3 regions of the Kitasatospora kazusensis genome follow, and region 1 is predicted to be linked to each of the others. Evidence: riboswitches for the same ligand, from Rfam matches in the RefSeq annotation. Region 1 holds a riboswitch; each other region holds the start of a gene.

Evidence for each region. A riboswitch is a leader RNA that binds a small molecule or an ion and turns the genes downstream of it on or off. The one in region 1 is predicted to bind cobalamin.
Region 2: another riboswitch for cobalamin. It lies ahead of nicT (Nickel transporter NicT); the one in region 1 lies ahead of ABD330_RS24265 (cobalamin biosynthesis protein).
Region 3: another riboswitch for cobalamin. It lies ahead of cobN (cobaltochelatase subunit CobN); the one in region 1 lies ahead of ABD330_RS24265 (cobalamin biosynthesis protein).

What each region holds. Positions count from the first base shown of each region.
Region 1 covers NZ_BAAANT010000034.1:55,472-57,728, forward strand. The annotation lists gene ABD330_RS24260 (helix-turn-helix domain-containing protein) at 1-517, opposite strand, end outside; cobalamin riboswitch at 769-920, shown strand; gene ABD330_RS24265 (cobalamin biosynthesis protein) at 1,015-2,034, shown strand; gene ABD330_RS24270 (cobyric acid synthase) at 2,031-2,257, shown strand, end outside.
Region 2 covers NZ_BAAANT010000029.1:79,445-81,701, reverse strand. The annotation lists gene nicT (Nickel transporter NicT) at 21-1,157, opposite strand; cobalamin riboswitch at 1,216-1,429, opposite strand; gene ABD330_RS22550 (cytochrome P450) at 1,662-1,871, opposite strand; gene ABD330_RS22545 (hypothetical protein) at 1,873-2,028, opposite strand; gene ABD330_RS22540 (selina-4(15),7(11)-diene synthase) at 2,055-2,257, opposite strand, start outside.
Region 3 covers NZ_BAAANT010000003.1:21,325-23,581, reverse strand. The annotation lists gene ABD330_RS03880 (cobalamin biosynthesis protein CobG) at 1-588, opposite strand, end outside; cobalamin riboswitch at 701-825, shown strand; gene cobN (cobaltochelatase subunit CobN) at 955-2,257, shown strand, end outside.

The sequences.
Region 1 (2,257 bases):
CCAGGCGGGCGATCACCTTCAGCTGGGCCTGCCAGCGCCCGTCGACGCAGCGGCGCAGCCGTGCGTCGAGCTCCTCCTGACGGTTGGTGACGTGCAGCAGCGCGCGCAGGCCGAGGCCGAGGGCGTGCGCGAGCGCGTACGACTGCTCGGCGTCGCCGGTCCACTTGCCGGTCGTCTCGACCTTCTCGTACGCCGGGACGGAGATGCCGATCCTGCGGGCCGCCTGTTCGACGCCGAGTTCCCGGGCGACCCGGAAGTCCCGCAGGGTGGCGGGGCGGGCGCCCATCAGCTGGGCCGGCGGGCACCAGAGCGCGCGGGAGAGGGCGATGAACTCCTCCTCGGACGGGCGGATCTCGCCGCTCTCCCAGCCGATGACGTGCCCGGGCAGCAGGCGGACCCCGTGGGCGGCCATCCCCTCGGCGACCTGTTCCGGCGTCAGGCCGAGCCCCGCCCGGTGCGCCCGGGCGGCCGCCGGGGAGAAGGGCACGGGTGTGCTGCCGGGCTGTCTGCGTCGCATGTCAAGTGACCGTACGGGTGGCCCCGGCCCGTCCATACCCGCTGATTGCACGAAGCCCGGGTGGCGCCCCCCAACGGGCACTAGATGATCCTCCAAGGAGGTGGCGCCGAATCCGGGCCCTACTCGGAGGTAGTGACGGATCATCGACAGGCTGCCAGGCTACGCGGGTAGCACCCACCCCACCTCCCGTTCTGTCGGCACGTCAGCGGACACGGCGTGTGACCAAGCCCTCCGGAGACCTTGTTGACTCCCGGTCGAGCCCCGTGATGGGATCCTTCAGCCAAACGGAGGCATGCAGAGGAAGCCGGTGGGAATCCGGCGCGGTCCCGCCACTGTCACCGGGAGCACGCCCCAGGCGTGCCGGCCCGGAAGCCAGGAGACTCTCACCCCCCGGTACGTCGATCCAGGGCGCGGACCCTGAGTGAGGACACCCACGCCATGCAGGTTGCCCCGGTCGGGCCCCGAACCCCCCCTGTCTTCGTCGCGCCGTGCGCGCCTTGAGGCGCGGCTCCGCTCTCGCGCTCGGCACCGTGGCGGGCTATCTGGCCGACGCCCGCTTCGCCGACCCCCGGCGCGGTCATCCGGTGGCCGCCTTCGGGACCGCCGCAGACCGCCTGGAGCGCCGGATCTGGCGCGACCACCGGGGCACCGGCGCCCTGTTCACCACGGTCTGCGTGGGCACCGTCGCGGCCGGCGCACTGCTCGCCGACCGGGCGGCCGGCCGCTCCTGGGCCGGCCGGGCCGCGCTGGCCGCCGCCGCGACCTGGACGGTGCTCGGCGGCGCCTCGCTGACCCGGGAGGCGCGCACCATCGGCCGCGCGCTCCAGGCGGACGACCTGAACGCCGCCCGCGAGCGGCTGCCGCACCTGTGCGGGCGCGACCCGAGCTCCCTGGACGAGGCCCAGATCGCCCGCGCCGTGGTCGAGTCGGTCGCCGAGAACACCGCCGACGCCGTGGTGAACGCGCTCACCTGGGGCGCCGTCGCCGGCACCCCCGGGCTGCTCGCCTTCCGCGCCGTCAACACCCTGGACGCGATGGTCGGCCACCGCTCGGCGCGCCACCTCCGCTTCGGCTGGGCCTCGGCCCGCCTGGACGACCTGGCCGGCTGGCCCGGCGCCCGGCTCACCGCGCTGCTCACCGTCGCGGCGGCGCCGGAGCCGCGTACCGCCTGGCGGGTCTGGCGACGGGACGGCTCCGCGCATCCGAGCCCCAACGCGGGCCAGGCGGAGTCCGCGTTCGCCGGTGCCCTGGGCGTCCGGTTGGGCGGCACCCTGACGTACGGCGAGCAGGTCGAGCACCGGCCGGTGCTGGGCGCGGAGCTGCGGGCCGTCACGGTGGACGACATCGAGCGGGCCTGTGTGTTGTCCCGCCGGGTCGGCGCGCTGGCCCTTGCTGTGACGGTTGGTGCGAGGGTGCTGGGGCGGATGGGACGGGACGGCGCCGTACCTTCCGTCTCGCGCAGTTCCTCGCGCCCCCGGAGATTGCCCATGAGCGAGAAGAACGGGGTGCGGACATGAGTGGGGCACTGCTGGTCGCCGGGACGACCTCGGACGCGGGTAAGAGCGTGGTCACGGCGGGGATCTGCCGCTGGCTGGCCCGCCAAGGCGTGCGGGTCGCGCCGTTCAAGGCGCAGAACATGTCGCTGAACTCGTTCGTGACCGCCGACGGCGCCGAGATCGGCCGCGCGCAGGCCATGCAGGCGGCGGCGGCCCGGGTCGAGCCGGAGGCGGCGATGAACCC
Region 2 (2,257 bases), on a different contig from region 1:
GGCGTGGTGGTGGCGGTCCGTCAGCCGGCCTGCTGGGCGGCCTTCTCGCTCCAGCGGTTCTCGACCTTCGCGAAGCGCCAGTAGCCGAGCGCGCAGGCCCAGACGACGACGAACAGGCCGACGATGATGAACCCGATGTTGTTCAGGTCGATGCCGGAGATCCAGCCGGAGACCGGGTCGGTCAGGTCGAGCTGCTCGTGCAGCACGCCGACCAGCTCGATGGTGCCGATGAAGAACGCCACCGCGATGGACAGGCCGGTGATGGTGAGGTTGTAGTACACCTTGCGGGCCGGGTTGGAGAACGCCCAGTTGTAGGCGAAGTTCATGAAGGTGCCGTCGAGGGTGTCGAACAGGCTCATGCCGGAGGCGAACAGCAGCGGCAGGCACAGGATGGCGTACCAGGGCAGGCCGGCGGCGGCGCCGCTGCCGGCCATGACCATCAGGGTGACCTCGGTGGCGGTGTCGAAGCCGATGCCGAAGAGCAGGCCGATCGGGAACATCTGGCCCGGGCGGGTGATGGACTTGGTGAGGCGGCCCAGGATGCGGTTCATGAAACCGCGGCCGTCCAGGTGCTTCTCCAGCTCGTGCTCGTCGAACTGCCCGGCCCGCATCGCCTTGAACACCCGGTAGATCCCGGCCAGCGAGACCAGGTTGAGGGCCGCGATCAGGTAGAGGAAACCGCCGGAGACGCTGGTGCTGACCACGCCCAGGAGCTTGTGGGCGCTGGAGTCGTCGTTGGTGAGGGTGCCGACCACCTTGGCCCCGGTGGCGACGAGTCCGGCCAGCACGACCACGATGCTGGAGTGGCCGAGGGCGAACCAGAAGCCCACCGAGATCGGGCGCTTGCCGTCGGCCATCAGCTTGCGGGTGGTGTTGTCGATGGCGGCGATGTGGTCGGCGTCGAAGGCGTGCCGCATGCCCAGGGTGTAGGCGGTGATGCCCAGGCCCACGCCGAAGGCCTGGCTGCCGACGGAGTAGTGGTGCGGGGCGACCATGGTGATCAGCACGGTGAACGCCACCACGTGCATGGCCAGGATGACCGACATCAGCCCGCCGGTGCGTATCCAGTCCCGTCTCTGCCAGCGCGGGGCGGCCGTGGCGCCCGGCTTCGGCGGTGCGGTCGCGGGCGGTGTCGCAGTGTTTTCGGGCAGGGTCATCTCAGGGCAGCCTCTCCAGCACCTCGATGGGGGCACCCCCGGCCGAAGGCCGGGGGAGGTTTCGTGCGGTGCCGTGGCCGGTCTCCTGGCTGACGGGTCGAATGTCTCGCCCGCCCGGCCTTCCCAGGCGCGCAGAGGCGCCCAGTGGCCGCCCGCCGTCGCCGGCGGGGGTGGTGGGGAGACTTCCCGATCACAGTGGCGAGGGCCGCTCCGGACTCCTGTGCAAGCACAGTGCACCGGTCTTCCCGAACACCACGGCGGGGAACACCGTAGGGCCCAGCCCGGTCCGGCCACAAGCCTGCACAGTTACGCAGGTGTCGTAGATCACGTGCTCAGGGGCGTGCGGGGGGAGCGCGCGGCCGGTTTCCGCGCCGCACGCTCCCCCTGTCGGAGGTTCAGCTCCCGGCCGGCCGCCCGTGCGCGCTCGGCCCAGCGGGTGACGGGCGGGACGGTGAGGCCGGTGACGGCGAACAGCGTGCCCAGGGCGATCCAGCCCGGCCGTCCTCAGGTCAGGCACAGCACGGCCAGGACGACCGGGGAGGCCGTCCGGGTGGGGCATCGTCGCGAGCGCGGCCCGGGTGGTGTGGCCCGGGTGGTGCGGCCCGGGACCGGGCGCCGCCGCCGGCGCTGGAGGACGGTGGCGAGCGTGATGGCCGTCCCGGCGCGGGCGAAGGCGTCGCCGATGCACTGGCGGCTGCCCGTGCCGAACGGGATGTCAGAGGATCTGCATGCCGCCGGCCGAGACCCGGACGAGCTCGCCGCTCCGGCGGAGCGACTTGACGAACGAGAGCGGGTCCCGCATCAGCGGCAGGGCGTGGCCGAGGAGCGGGAGCCCCTTGGGAGCACGGGGGAGGGAGTGGAGAGGCGCCACTGCGGCGTCCCTTCCGCCGTGGCGCGCTATGCGGAGCGCAGTGCCGCGGGGTCGTGGTCCGGGAGGGCGAACAGCGCGCCGGTGCGCCGGTCGAAGCGGGCGGTGTCGTCCTTGGGGAGCAGGCTCCACCACCAGGAGATCACCGGTATGTCCAGGGGCAGTTGGCTGTCGTCGGTGGGCGTCGCGGTGAAGGCGGCGGGCAGCCCGGCCGGATCGTCCGGCGTGGTGT
Region 3 (2,257 bases), on a different contig from region 1:
GGCGGGCACCCGCCGGGCGGTGGCGGCGCGGCCGAGCCGGAGCAGCGCGCCGCCGCCGGGGGCTGCGATCAATGTCACATCGGCGTCGAGCGCCGCGACGTCGCCGCGTCCGTCGTCGAGGGCGAAGAGGAACTTGCCGGAGAGCCCGGCGGCCTGCTCGGAGGCGCAGAGCAGGGCGTCCAGCTCGCGGGTCCAGGCCTGGACGTCCGCGTGCCCGGCGCCGTCCAGCCCGGCCGACGGGGAGGCGACGATGTTGCGGACCCGTTCGTGCGAGTCGGAGGGCAGCAGGCCGGCGGCACGCAGCCGGGTGCCGAGCTCCCGGCCGGAGTCCGAAGGCAGCCCGCGCAGTTGCACGTTGCCGCGCGAGGTGGTCTCCAGTGCGCCGTCGCCGAGCTCGCTCGCGGCGTCGGCCAGCACCAGGGCCTGACGGTCCGTCAGAAGTCCGCCCGGCACCCGGACCCGGGCCAGTGCGCCGTCGTCGGCCGTGTGTAGGCGAAGCGCCCCGGGGCAGGAGTCCTCGCGCCCACGGTCGGGCGCGCCGGAGCCCGGCCGGGCGGCGTCGGGTGTGGGTGGCATGGCGGCGAGCATACCCACGATCCGCCGGGATGCCGCTGCCTTGTGGATCACACCCGGCCAACCGCCAGCACCCTGTCGGCCGGTCTCGGGCACCCCGTACGATGCTCCCGGACAGTCCCTGCGGCCTGTCCACGCCAGCGACGGCGCAAAGGGGAGGAAACCGGTGCAAACCCGGTGCGGTCCCGCCACTGTGACCACGGCTCAACGGCCGTGGGAGCCAGGAACTCCTGCCGTCCTCCCCTCCCCGTCCGCCGGCCGGGGGGACACCCATGGGGCGCGGACCCCAAGGAAGGCTCGTCCCATGCGCCCCATGCGCCTGCGCCACCGTGCGCCCTTGCCCTTGTCCATGCCCGCCGACGTGGCCTGGAGGGCCTTCGCATGATTCTTCTTCTCTCGACCTCGGACACCGACCTGCTGAGCGCCCGCGCCTCGCAGGGCCCGGTCGACTACCGCCTCGGCAACCCCGCCCGGCTCACCGCCGAGGAGCTCCCCGCGCTGCTGGAGGGCACCGACCTGGTCGTGGTCCGGCTGCTCGGCGGCCGCCGCGCCTGGCAGGAGGGCCTGGACGCGCTGCTCGCCGGCCCCCGCCCGGTGATCGTGCTGACGGGTGAGCAGGCCCCGGACGCCCAGCTGATGGAGCTGTCCACCGTCCCGGCCGGCATCGCCGCCGAGGCACACGCCTACCTCGCGCACGGCGGCCCGGCCAACCTGGCCGAGCTCGGCGCCTTCCTCTCCGACACCGTGCTGCTGACCGGCCACGGCTTCGCCGCCCCCGCCTCCGCGCCCGAGTGGGGCCCGCTGGAGCGCACCGAGCGCAACGCGGACGGCCCGGTCATCGCGGTGCTCTACTACCGCGCCCACCACATGAGCGGCAACACCGCCTTCGTGGAGACGCTCTGCCAGGCCATCGAGGACCAGGGCGCCCGCCCGCGCCCGCTGTTCTGCTCCTCGCTGCGCGGCGCCGACGACGAGCTGCTCGCCGAGCTGGGCCGGGCCGACGCGATCCTGACCACCGTGCTCGCGGCCGGCGGCACCCGCCCGGCCGACGCCTCGGCCGGCGGCGACGAGGAGTCCTGGGACGCGGGCGCGCTGGCCGCGCTCGACCGCCCGATCCTCCAGGCACTCTGCCTGACCTGGTCCCGCGCCGCCTGGGAGGCGAGCGACGACGGCCTCTCGCCGCTGGACACCGCGACGCAGATCGCCGTCCCGGAGTTCGACGGCCGCCTGATCACCGTCCCGTTCTCCTTCAAGGAGCAGGACGAGGACGGCCTCACCGTCTACCGCGCCGACCCCGAGCGCTCCGCCCGCGTCGCGGGCATCGCCGTCCGGCACGCCCGGCTGCGGCACATCCCGGCCGCCGAGCGCCGCCTCGCGCTCGTCCTCTCCGCGTACCCGACCAAGCACGCCCGGGTCGGCAACGCGGTCGGCCTGGACACCCCGGCCAGCGCGATCCGCCTGCTCACCCGCCTCCGCCAGGAGGGCATGGACCTCGGCCACGACCTGCCGGGCCTGGACGTCATCGACGAGGACAGCCACGAGGGCGACGCCCTGATCCACGCCCTGATCGCGGCCGGCGGCTACGACCAGGACTGGCTGACGGAGGACCAGCTCGCCCGCAACCCCGTCCGCATCCCGGCCGCCGACTACCGCCGCTGGTACGCCACCCTGCCCGAGGGCCTGC